Regions from separate parts of the Clostridium nitrophenolicum genome, predicted to be linked through region 1. Evidence: riboswitches for the same ligand, from Rfam matches in the RefSeq annotation. Region 1 holds a riboswitch; each other region holds the start of a gene.
What was found. A riboswitch is a leader RNA that binds a small molecule or an ion and turns the genes downstream of it on or off. The one in region 1 is predicted to bind S-adenosylmethionine.
Positions count from the first base shown of each region.

Region 2: it holds a riboswitch for S-adenosylmethionine, as region 1 does, so the genes downstream of both, metK (methionine adenosyltransferase) here and metF (methylenetetrahydrofolate reductase [NAD(P)H]) in region 1, are expected to answer to the same signal.
Region 3: it holds a riboswitch for S-adenosylmethionine, as region 1 does, so the genes downstream of both, ACZ5N4_RS02865 (MetQ/NlpA family ABC transporter substrate-binding protein) here and metF (methylenetetrahydrofolate reductase [NAD(P)H]) in region 1, are expected to answer to the same signal.
Region 4: it holds a riboswitch for S-adenosylmethionine, as region 1 does, so the genes downstream of both, ACZ5N4_RS13440 (methionine ABC transporter ATP-binding protein) here and metF (methylenetetrahydrofolate reductase [NAD(P)H]) in region 1, are expected to answer to the same signal.

Region 1 is NZ_AP042469.1:360,328-363,446, forward strand. It holds gene ACZ5N4_RS01655 (O-acetylhomoserine aminocarboxypropyltransferase/cysteine synthase family protein) at 1-999, opposite strand, end outside; SAM riboswitch class I at 1,172-1,278, opposite strand; SAM riboswitch class I at 1,642-1,754, shown strand; gene metF (methylenetetrahydrofolate reductase [NAD(P)H]) at 1,941-2,813, shown strand; gene ACZ5N4_RS01665 (homocysteine S-methyltransferase family protein) at 2,845-3,119, shown strand, end outside.
Region 2 is NZ_AP042469.1:70,844-73,962, forward strand. It holds gene ACZ5N4_RS00385 (hypothetical protein) at 1-529, shown strand, start outside; tRNA gene ACZ5N4_RS00390 (tRNA-Thr) at 742-817, shown strand; tRNA gene ACZ5N4_RS00395 (tRNA-Tyr) at 823-907, shown strand; tRNA gene ACZ5N4_RS00400 (tRNA-Val) at 914-989, shown strand; tRNA gene ACZ5N4_RS00405 (tRNA-Thr) at 1,005-1,080, shown strand; tRNA gene ACZ5N4_RS00410 (tRNA-Tyr) at 1,086-1,170, shown strand; SAM riboswitch class I at 1,388-1,487, shown strand; gene metK (methionine adenosyltransferase) at 1,558-2,733, shown strand; gene recD2 (SF1B family DNA helicase RecD2) at 2,847-3,119, shown strand, end outside.
Region 3 is NZ_AP042469.1:633,492-636,610, forward strand. It holds gene ACZ5N4_RS02860 (D-alanine--D-alanine ligase) at 1-669, shown strand, start outside; SAM riboswitch class I at 812-919, shown strand; gene ACZ5N4_RS02865 (MetQ/NlpA family ABC transporter substrate-binding protein) at 1,266-2,078, shown strand; gene pdxR (MocR-like pyridoxine biosynthesis transcription factor PdxR) at 2,149-3,119, shown strand, end outside.
Region 4 is NZ_AP042469.1:2,846,055-2,849,173, reverse strand. It holds gene feoB (ferrous iron transport protein B) at 1-596, opposite strand, end outside; gene ACZ5N4_RS13450 (FeoA family protein) at 623-850, opposite strand; gene ACZ5N4_RS13445 (PilZ domain-containing protein) at 1,094-1,483, shown strand; SAM riboswitch class I at 1,594-1,702, shown strand; gene ACZ5N4_RS13440 (methionine ABC transporter ATP-binding protein) at 1,801-2,757, shown strand; gene ACZ5N4_RS13435 (methionine ABC transporter permease) at 2,758-3,119, shown strand, end outside.

The sequences.
Region 1 (3,119 bases):
ATATTTTTTAGCTAGATCATAATATTTATTTCCTTCTAATCCAGGATAGTTTACCCATTCTACCTTAGGGTGATTGCTTAAAAATTCTGCGACCTTTTTAGCGTTATCTACGTGTCTTTGAACTCTTAAGGATAAAGTTTCAAGTCCAAGCGTTAATAAGAATGAGTTAAATGGAGAGATAGCTGCCCCTAAGTCTCTTAAAAGAGCTGTTCTAACCTTTAGGATATATGCTAGGTTTCCAAAGGTTTCTACATATTTAAGTCCGTGATAGCTTTCATCTGGTTCTATAAGACCAGGGAATTTTCCGTTATCCCAATTGAATTTTCCTGAATCAACAACTACACCACCTATTGATGTACCATGACCACCAATAAATTTAGTAGCGGAGTGTACAACAATATCAGCACCAAATTCAATTGGCTTTAAAAGATATGGTGATGCAAAGGTATTATCAACAATTAGAGGGATACCATTCTTATGAGCAATATCAGCAACAGCTTCAATGTCAATTATGTTGATTCCTGGGTTGCCTATACTTTCTATATAAACGGCTTTTGTTTTTTCATTTATAGCTTTTTCAAGCTCATCTAGGTTGTCTGGATCTACAAGATTAACCTTAATTCCAAAATTCTTAAAGGTATGAACGAATAGGGAATAAGTACCACCATAAAGAGTTGCAGCAGCAACTATTTCGTCTCCTGAACCAGCGATGTTTAATATTGAATAAGTGATTGCTGCCATTCCTGAAGCAGTAGCTACAGCTCCAACACCGCCTTCGAGTAAGGCAACTCTTTGCTCAAAAACGTCATTTGTTGGATTACCTAAACGTGTATATATATTTCCAAATTTTTTTAAATCAAATAAGTCTGCAGCATCTTGTGCATCGTCGAAAACATAAGAAGTTGTTTGATATATTGGTAATGCTCTTGATTTGGTAGCACTATCTACCTGTTGTCCTCCATGTATTTGAAGAGTGTCAAAGGATAATTTCTTTGTCATTGTTAATTCCTCCTAAAAAATAATTTGTTTTTAAATTAATTTTGGACGGAACTTCTATATTAAAGTTTTGTAATTTATAAAGGGATGAAGCTAGATTTAGCTTAATTGTAAATTTAAAATAAAAAAATCTTCTCGCAGATGAGACTGCAAGAAGATACACTTTCTCCCCAGCTCCTCATCTCTCAGGTATTTAACCTGCTGGAATTAGCACCGTTGAATAATAAATATTCAGGTTGCCGGGCGTCATAGGGCCAGTCCCTCAGCCTCTCTTGATAAGAAGTTCCGTATTCGATTGATGAAATCATAACAGGAATTACTATACTTTGTCAATACAATTTTTGAAAATAATTGAAATGAAAAATTTCAAAACTTGCATCAAGCCTTGATTTAATTGGAAATTTCATACTAAAAAATTATTTAATTAATTAAATAATTATGCATATGCTATTTTGTGAATTAAATAATTTAGTGAAAAATCACAAAACTTCAATTAGCATTTTATTAAAAATACGTAGCTTATTAAGAACAACTAATGCCTTGGTTAGTACTTATTTAATGATTTAAAATAAGTCGTAGAAAAAATATATTGACAACCAAACTAATAAGTATTATTATTAGCGTTAAATGGAATTAAATAAAAAGTTCTTATCAAGAGCGGTGGAGGGACTGGCCCTATGAAGCCCGACAACCGGCATTAATTTTGAATGTATCGGTGTCAATTCCTGCAGAATATTTTTTATTCTGATAGATAAGAAAATAGCTTGGAAGTCTCCAAAAAGATATTTAAGGCTACTTTTCTTATGGGAAAGTAGCCTTTTTATTATAAGCAGGCATCCAAAATCTATGATTTTGAGATGATCGCTTACTAAGTGAGTACTCATTCGACGAAAGGAGAAGGAGTTTCATTTTATTTAATCGTTAAAAGTAAAGGAGAATTGTATATGTTTATTAAAGATATATTTTTAAATAAAAGATTGACTATTTCTTTTGAGCTATTTCCACCTAAGGATGATAAAAATTTTGAAGGTATTAATAGCACTATTGAAGAATTAAAAAAGTTAAACCCTGATTTTATTAGTGTAACCTATGGTGCAGGAGGAAGCAGCAGAAGTAGAACAATCGAACTTGCTTCAATTATAAAAAATAAATACGACATAGAAACTATAGCACACCTTACATGTATAACTTCCTCTAGAGAAGAGATTAATAGTATTTTAGATGATTTAAAATTAAATAATATTAGTAATGTGCTTGCTTTAAGAGGAGATATTCCTAAGGATTTTAAAATTAAAGAAAGTTTTAAGTATGCGAAGGATTTAATTTATGAGATAGCACAAAGAAAAGATTTTAGCATATCTGCAGCAGCTTATCCAGAGGGACATGTGGAATGTGCTGATATAGGAAAAAATATAGAGTATCTTAAAGAAAAAGTAGAAAAAGGCGCAGATTTTTTAATTACTCAGCTTTTCTTTGATAATGATAACTTTTATAATTTTAGAGAAGAGTTGTATAAAAATAATATAAATGTTCCAATTGTTACAGGCATTATACCTGTATTAGATAAAAAACAAATAGAACGTATAGCAACCCTATCTGGTGCAGTTATTCCACAAAAAATTAAAAGAATCATGGATAAATATGAGCATAGCCCTGAGGCACTAAAAGAGGCGGGAATAGCATATACTTCCGAACAAATTGTTGATTTAATAAGTAATGATGTTCAAGGGATACATTTATATACTATGAATAAACATAATGCTGTAAAAGAAATTATGGAAAATATACAGGAACTTCGTAAGATAGTTAATTCCTAATATAAACAAAGTAAAAAGGGAGAGGTTTTTTATGACATTTAAAACTTTATTAAGAGATAGATTTAATAATAAATTTGTATTTTTCGATGGAGCTATGGGAACTATGCTTCAGAAAGAGGGACTTAAGGTTGGGGAGCTGCCAGAGACTCTTAATATAACAAATCCGGAAATAATAAAGAAAGTACACAAGCAGTATATTAATGCAGGTTCAGATATAGTTATTACAAACACTTTTGGAGCAAATGAATTAAAGTACAGTTCCTATGAATACTCTATTGAACAGGTAATTACTGCAGGAGTGAATAT
Region 2 (3,119 bases), 290 kb from region 1:
CAACATAAAAAAAGAAGCAAGTAAAGATGAGAATAAAGGTAAAAATGAAATCAATCAAGCAAATTCTATTGCAGTAACAGACGCTTATAAAAGTTTCAAAATGAATGAGATAAGTGAAAAAATGCAACAGGATAAAAAAGTATTTTTTGAAGAAAGTGACAAAGCTGTAGAGGCTAAAAAAGTTGCAGATAAAGAAAGCTCTAAAAAGATTAGTTCAGAAGATGCTACCAGTGAAAATGTAAAAAAAGATTCTGCTAATTATTCTAGTGACAGTACTCCAGTATTTAAGGTTTCTAAGTCGAAAATAAAGGATAAGCTTACATTGTCTGATAAGGAAAAACTGCTATCTGTGGCAGCAAAGTTGTCAGCTGTAGATTACGAAAAAATCAATACATATCTTCAAAATGGTAGTGATGAAGATATAAAAAACACTATAAAATTACTTAAAAGTAGGTTATCTGATAAAGACTATGAAAAGGTTAAATTGGTAGCAGAGAAATTCATTAATATGGAAGTTGTAGAGCAGTAAGAAACAAGAGAGTAGAAAGTAATATTTAATTATATATAATTACATGACCAGAATTTATGTTTGAATTATAGAGCAATAAAGAGAAAAACGTAAAAATATAGAGTATTATACTGTTAAATTGATATAAACATCTATAATTGCGTTTGAAAATAACATAATAACAATGTATACTAATCCATGTTGAAGCGGTTAAAAACTTCAAGGAAAGGTATGCTGGTTTAGCTCAGCAGGTAGAGCAACTGACTTGTAATCAGTAGGTCGCGAGTTCGATTCTTGCAACCAGCACCAAATATGGAGGAATTCCCGAGTGGCCAAAGGGGGCAGACTGTAAATCTGTTGTCAGTGACTTCGATGGTTCGAATCCATCTTCCTCCACCATAATGTGGGCGCATAGCTCAGCTGGGAGAGCATCTGCCTTACAAGCAGAGGGTCACAGGTTCGAGCCCTGTTGTGCCCACCATAAAAATAAATATACGCTGGTTTAGCTCAGCAGGTAGAGCAACTGACTTGTAATCAGTAGGTCGCGAGTTCGATTCTTGCAACCAGCACCAAATGCGGAGGAATTCCCGAGTGGCCAAAGGGGGCAGACTGTAAATCTGTTGTCAGTGACTTCGATGGTTCGAATCCATCTTCCTCCACCATAAATAAAACACTCATAGGAGTGTTTTATTTTTATATATTTTTATGATACAATATAGGTAGTGATAGGATATTTTAACAACATTTATCACATAACATTATTTATATAATAAAAATACTTCAAATGTCATAAAATATATAAGCTTTATTATGGATTTTATATTGACAGCATGTTTTAACTATGTTAATATCATAAACGAATGTAATTAAATACATAAACTCTTATCAAGAGAGGTGGAGGGAAAGGGCCCGATGAAACCCGGCAACCGGCTTATAGCTAAGGTGCCAATTCCTGCAGTATGAGTCTGCGAGATAAGAGAGTAGTTAAGTAATTTAACCTCTTCTTATTGAAGAGGTTTTATTTTTTTATAAAACGGAGGGATAAGATTATGAGAAGACTTTTTACGTCCGAATCAGTTACAGAAGGACATCCAGATAAGATATGTGATCAAATTTCCGATGCTATTCTTGATTCAATACTAGAACAAGATCCAAATGGTAGAGTAGCTTGCGAAACTGCGGTTACAACAGGTATGGTTATGGTTATGGGAGAAATATCAACTAATTGTTATGTAGATATTCCTAAACTAGTTAGAAAAACTATAGAAGAGATAGGCTATACACGAGCTAAATTTGGCTTTGACTGTGATACATGTGCAGTAATGACTTCAATAGATGAACAATCATCAGATATAGCTATGGGAGTAGATGAGGCTCTTGAATCTAAGATGGGCCAAATGGATAAGATGGAGGCAATAGGTGCAGGAGACCAAGGAATGATGTTTGGTTTTGCAACAAATGAGACAGCTGAGTATATGCCTATGCCAATAAGCTTATCTCATAAACTTTCAAGAAGATTAGCTGAAGTTAGAAAAAATGGAACATTAGGTTACTTAAGACCAGATGGAAAAACACAGGTTACTGTTGAGTATGAAGATGATAAGCCTGTTAGAGTAGATGCGATTGTAATTTCAACTCAACATGATCCAGAAATAACACGTGAGCAAATAGAAAAAGATATGATTGAACATGTAATAAAGCCTGTTATTCCAGCTAATTTATTAGATGAAGCTACTAAGTACTTTATAAACCCAACAGGAAGATTCGTTGTGGGAGGACCACAAGGAGACTCAGGCTTAACAGGAAGAAAGATCATTGTTGATACTTATGGTGGATATGGAAGACATGGTGGTGGTGCTTTCTCAGGAAAGGATCCAACTAAGGTTGATAGATCTGCTGCATATGCTGCTAGATGGGTTGCTAAAAACCTTGTTGCTGCAGGAGTTGCTGACAAATTAGAGATACAACTTGCTTACGCTATAGGTGTTGCAAAACCTGTATCTATAACAGTCGACACATTTGGAACAGGAAAAATAGCAGAAGATAAGATTGTTGAAATAGTTAACAAGGTATTTGACTTAAGACCTGCTGCTATTATAAGAGATTTAGATTTGAAAAAACCAATGTACAGACAGGTAGCTGCTTATGGACATTTTGGAAGAACTGATGTAAATGTTCCATGGGAAGGTTTAAGTAAAGTTGAAGAAATTAAAAGTTTTATGTAATAAATAATTATTAAAGATAAAAAAGCTCTTATGTTTGCAGCATAGGAGCTTTTTTTATAAAAATTAATATCATGTGCTATAATTATAATAAAAAGCAAATTAGGAGAGGTTTTATGCAAGAAATACAGGGGATTGTAGAAGATATAATTTTTCAAAATGAAGAAAATGGGTATGTAGTTGCAAAGGTTAAAGAAGGAAATGAAAGAATAACCATAGTAGGCTGCATACCCTACATAGCTGAAGGTCAAAATTTGAAAATTATAGGTGAATGGGTTTTACATCCTCAATTTGGTCAACAATTTAAAGTACAGTTATGTGAAGAAATAATGCCAAGCTCAATTGTAGGCATAGAAAGATATTTATCATCAGGAATAATAGCTGGAATA
Region 3 (3,119 bases), 270 kb from region 1:
GTTCCATACACAGGTTGTGGACCTTTGACCAGCGGTGTATGTATGAATAAGGATATAACTAAAAAGGTATTAAGATCAACAGGAATTAACACTGCAGATTGGCTATGCGTTAGAAGCGTAGAAGAAATAGACTATGATTATATAGACAAAATGGGATATCCTGTGTTTGTTAAACCAAACAGTGGTGGTTCTAGCGTAGCTACAAACTTAATTAAGAAAAAAGAAGATGTAGAAAACGCAGTAAGACTAGCGTTAGACTATGATAACGAAGTTATGATAGAAAAGTATATAAAAGGTGATGAAATAACTTGCTGTATACTAGATGGAAAAATGATGCCTATAATTGCTATAAAGCCAAAGGCAGAATTCTTTGATTACACAGCAAAATATGCTGATGGTGGCTCAGATGAAATTATAGTTCAGTTTGAAGAAGGTCTTCAAAAGAAAATAGAGGAGATGGCATTAGATTGCTGGAAGGTTTTAAAGTGCAATGTATATGTAAGAGTTGATATGATAATAAAAGATGGAGTACCTTATATACTTGAACTTAATACGCTTCCAGGAATGACTAAAAATAGTCTTTTTCCTAAGAGTGCTAAGGCTGTAAACATGTCATTTACTGAATTATTAGATCAAATAACAGAAATTTCATTAAAAGAAGTAAGGTAATTAAAACTTAATCTAAGTAGATAGTAATGATTACAAGATCAAAGACTCTCCTCAGAATATGAGGAGATTTTTTTATGAAAAAGTGTTGACATGCAGCTTTTAGATTATTATAATGTAAATTAATAAATTGAATAACAATTCTTACTTATCAAGAGAGGCGGAGGGACTGGCCCTATGAAGCCCGGCAACCAGTATTATTTTATATAATACATTGGTGCCAATTCCAGCAGCGAAGGCTGAGAGATGAGGATAACGATGAGTTTCAAGCTCGAGGTTTTCCTCGGGCTTTTAATTTTGCAATTCATAAGAATATGGCCGGCCGAAAAAATATTTATATTCTTATAATTGCTAGTAAGTCCATCTTAGCCGTTAAAAATAGCTGTTTCTGCCTTTGAAGGTAGAGATTTTGCAAAACCATATAAACAGGATTCTTGGATTCAGGTGGAGTTTTAAACTCCATCTGAAGCTTAGAAGCCGTTATCCAGGGTCGTAGCGCCACTTATCCCCAACTTTAAGAAGTTGGGATGTTAGTGGCGATAGACATCGGATAAACTAAAATTTGATTTATTAAGACTAAAATACTAGGAGGTAATTTAATTATGAAAAAGATTATATCAATTGTTATATCATTAATTTTTGTTTTTGCATTAGTAGGATGTGGAGAGAAAAAAGAGGAATCATCTAATAAGGATACTAAAAAAGTGATAAAAATAGGTGCAACGCCTGTACCACATAAAGAGATACTTGAACAAGTAAAACCAATACTTCAAAAAGAAGGCTACGATCTTCAAATCGTTGAGTTTACTGATTATGTAACACCAAATACAGCTTTAAATGATGGAGAACTTGATGCAAACTTCTTTCAGCATATACCTTATTTAACTAAGTTTAATGAAGAAAAACATACTGAATTAGACTATACAGTTAAAGTTCATATAGAGCCAATGGGAGTATATTCAAAGAAGGCTAAAAAGTTAGAAGAGCTTAAAGATGGTGCTGAAATAGCTATACCAAATGATCCAACTAATGGAGCAAGAGCATTAAAAGTACTACAAAGTGCTGGACTTATAAAGTTAAAGGATGGAGAGCTAATATCTAAATTAGATATAACTGAAAACAAAAAGAATATTAAAATTAAAGAACTTGATGCACCACAACTTCCAAGAGTTTTAGATGATGTAGATGCTGCAGTTATCAATACGAACTATGCAATTCAAGCAAACCTAAATCCTACTAAAGATGCTATTGCAATAGAATCAAAAGATTCACCATATGCTAATGTAATTGCAGTTAGAAAGAAAGATAAAGACAAACCATACATTCAAGCTTTATCTAAAGCATTAAATTCACCAGAAGTTAAAAAGTATATAGAAGATAAATACAAAGGAAGTATAATACCAGCATTTTAACATAGGTTTTTAGCTAGAAATCTTTATTTATCACCTCATTTATGTGAAAATATAATTGAGGTGAAAATTTATGTTTATTGATATAAAATTAGATAAAAACACACCTGTGTATATACAGCTAAAAGACCATATAAGTGAGTTGATACTTAGAGGAATGTTAAGAAGTGGAGAGAAACTTCCATCAACTAGGGAATTAGCTTCAATTCTAAATGTCAGCAGAAATACTGTGATTAATGCTTATGAGTTTCTCCAAGAGGAAGGTTTTATATATATGGAAAAAGGAAAGGGAGCTTTTGTATCAGATGTAAAAGTGAACTTTCAGGAAAAATGGACCGTAGATTGGAGTAGTCATATAAATAGCTATGCAAAAGCTTCAGAAGAACTGGATATAATAAAACATGAAACAAAGTGGAAAAAAGGTATGATATCCTTTAAAAGTATAGCCCCTGATGAAAGTCTTTTTGATGTGGAGGAGTTCAAAAAATCCTTCCTAAATAGAATTTCAATAGAAGGGGAGAAGATATTAAATTATGGCTATGCTCAGGGATATAAGCCTTTAATCGAATACTTATTTAAATATATGAGTAATAAAGGTGCAAATATCGAAGGTAAAGATATACTTATTACAAATGGTTTTACTGAGGGTTTCAATTTAATATTATCCAGTCTAACTGAAAAAGGAGATAAAATATTATGTGAAAATCCTACTCATAATACTGCTATAAAAATTATGAAACTTCATGGTTTAGAAGTCATAGGGGTAGACATGGAAGATGATGGTGTCAGTATAGATAAATTAAAAGAAAAGCTTTCAAAAAACAAAATTAAATTATCTTATTTTATACCATCATATCATAATCCTACCGGTGTAGTAATGTCAGTAGAAAAAAGAGTTGAGGTATATAAGGCTCTAAAAGTCCATAATGTACCTATAATTGAGGATGGATTTAATGAAGAACTTAGATATTCAGGAGCACATGTTTCACCTATTGCATCATTAAGTGGTGAGGGAAATAGTGTAATATATATAGGAAGCTTTTC
Region 4 (3,119 bases), 2.5 Mb from region 1:
GTTATTGAAACAGACTCCGTTTTACTATAAGATAAACAATTGCCTAAGATACTACTTATGTAGGTATATGCTTCTTTTTCATGCTGAAATTGATAACCATTATCAGTTGAGGCTTGTAAAAAATCGCCACCAATCAACAAATTTTTTAACTCATCAATACCTTTGCCTTTGGAAGCTACTATAGGTAAAATCTTAACGTTTAGCTCTTTAGATAAACAAGAATAATCAATTTTAATACCTTTAGACTCCGCTACATCTACCATATTAAGAACTAGAATTATAGGTTTATTAAATTCTTTAAGCTGAGTAGTTAAATATAAATTTCTTTCTAGGTTAGACGCATCGACTATATTTATAATTACGTCTGCATTTCCATCAAGTAAATAGTTTTTCGCAATTTTTTCTTCATTAGAATATGTATCCATGGCATAAATACCAGGTAAATCTATTACCTTTATATTATTATTAATGAAACCTTCTTTCTTTTCTACTGTTACTCCAGCCCAGTTTCCTACATATTGGTTTGAACCAGTGAGAAGATTAAAAAGAGAAGTTTTACCCACATTAGGGTTGCCAAGCAAAGCTGCTGTTATCATTTAAAAACCTCCTTAAAAAGTGTAATTTAACGGGAATTTGTTATAAATATATTTTTAGCATCTTGTTTACGTATTGCTAAATCAAATCCTCTTAAGTTTATAATCAAAGGATCTCCAAAAGGTGCAACAGTCTTTAATGCAACCTCTGTTCCTTCTATACATCCTAAAGCAAGAAGTCTCTTAGCCAGTTTTTCATCTCCACTTATATTTTCAATTAAAGCTTTTTGTCCAGGTCTTAAATCACAAATACTCATTTCTACCACCTCGTAATGAAAATCATTATCATTTATTATAGGTTAATAATATCATCTTTAGAATCCTATGTCAATAATAACTAAAATATATGTTTAAGTTTTTATAAAATTATATTTTTTAAGACAAAATTTAATTTTTATTAAAAAATATTTTAAATAAATAGTTAGAAATTGAAGATATAAGGTACAGATAATGGTATAATATATGCTGCAGTATATAAACTTATATAGAAGAGGGATACAATGATTTTTAAAAATACAGTATATAAAAATGGAGATTATATATATAAAAGTTCAGAAAAAAGATTTGCTAATAGAGCAGAATTTTATGCAGACATATATTATCCTGCGGTAAACAATAGAAGTATTTATGAACAATATAAATTTGAAGGACCAATTATGAGAACTATAAATCTATCAAAAACTGGCATATTAATTGAAAGTAAGATAGCTTTACAAATAGGTGATTTTATTAATTTTACTCTAAAGATAGAAGATAATCCATCTTTCTGGTGCCTTACAGAAGTGAAAAGAATTATCATTAAAGAATCCTTTTATTATATAGGCTGTGAGTTTATTTCATTAGATATGAATCAGATTAACATCATAGAAAGATATGTAGATAGTCATTAAAGTGTACTCATATTTATGATAGTAGTAACTCTTAAGTTAACTAGCAAATAATGTTGACATTGAATTTTTATGCTGTTATAATGATTAAAACAAAATAAAATACATAATCTAACTTATCAAGAGTGGTGGAGGGACTGGCCCTATGAAGCCCAGCAACCGGTGTTACTTTTTTGTAATACAACGGTGCTAATTCCTGCAGCGAAGGCTGGGAGATGAGAGGAATCTACGAATTTTAAGCTCGAGGTTTTCCTCGGGCTTTTATTTTTTTATACATTAATACTTTTATGAAATAATCATTGTTTAAAGGAGGAAAAGTAGTGATAAAAATTAATGTAGTTAGCAAAAGTTTTTCTGAAAAAATGGTATTAAAAGATGTAACTTTAAATATAGAAGAGGGGGAGATATTTGGAATTATAGGTCATAGTGGTGCAGGTAAATCAACGCTGCTAAGATGTCTAAATGGATTAGAGTCCTATGATACTGGAAGTATACAAGTAATGGATAAGGAAGTTAAGGAACTTGCAGAAAAAGAGCTTAGAGTTTTTAGAAAAAATTTAGGCATGATTTTTCAAAGTTTCAACTTATTAAATAGAAAAAGTGTCTTTGACAATGTGGCACTTCCATTAGAAGTTTGGGGTGTGGACAAAGTTGAGATAAGAAATAGAGTAGAGAGATTATTAAACTTAGTTGGGCTTGAAGACAAAATGAACAATATGCCCAGGGAGTTGAGTGGTGGACAGAAACAAAGAGTAGCAATAGCAAGAGCCCTAGCTCTAAATCCTAAAATTTTACTTTGCGATGAAGCAACTTCAGCTCTTGACCCAAGCACGACAAAATCTATTCTACAACTTTTAAAGACTATAAATGAAAAGTTAAATATTACAATAGTCATCGTAACTCACCAAATGGAAGTAATAAAGGAAGTATGTAGTAAAATTGCAATTATGGATGCTGGTGAAGTAAAAACTGTAGGAGATGTAGAAGATTTATTTTTAAGACCAGATACCAACTTAAAAAAATTACTAGGCGAAGATAAAACTCTTACTCTTTCAGGACTAAACATAAGAATATTCTTTCCAAAAGAGATCAGTGAGCAAAGTATAATAACATCTATGGCAAGAACTCTAAATATAGATTTTTCAATAATATGGGGGAAATTAGAAAGGTTTAGAGATGATATACTTGGAAGCTTAGTAATAAATATTGATGAAAATGATAAGACGAAGATCTGCGACTACTTAAATTCAAAATCTATAAATTGGGAGGTAGAATAAATGTTATTTAATGAAATATTATTTCCTGCTTTGGCAGAAACTTTATATATGGTCTGTGTTTCTACTGTATTTGCAGTGGTTTTAGGATTTATACCTGCAGTATTGTTAATTTTAACACAAGATGGAGGTTTAAAACCAAATAAAGTAATTCATAAAGTGCTTGATGTAGTTATAAATTTATTAAGATCATTTCCATTTATAATATTAATGATTGCAATATTTCCTTTTACAAAATTTATTGTAGGTAAAACAATTGGTACCACAGCAGCCATAGTTCCATTAACAATTGCTGCAGCTCCTTTTGCAGCTAGAGTCATAGAATCTGCATTGAAAGAAGTTGATCCTGGCGTAATAGAAGCGGC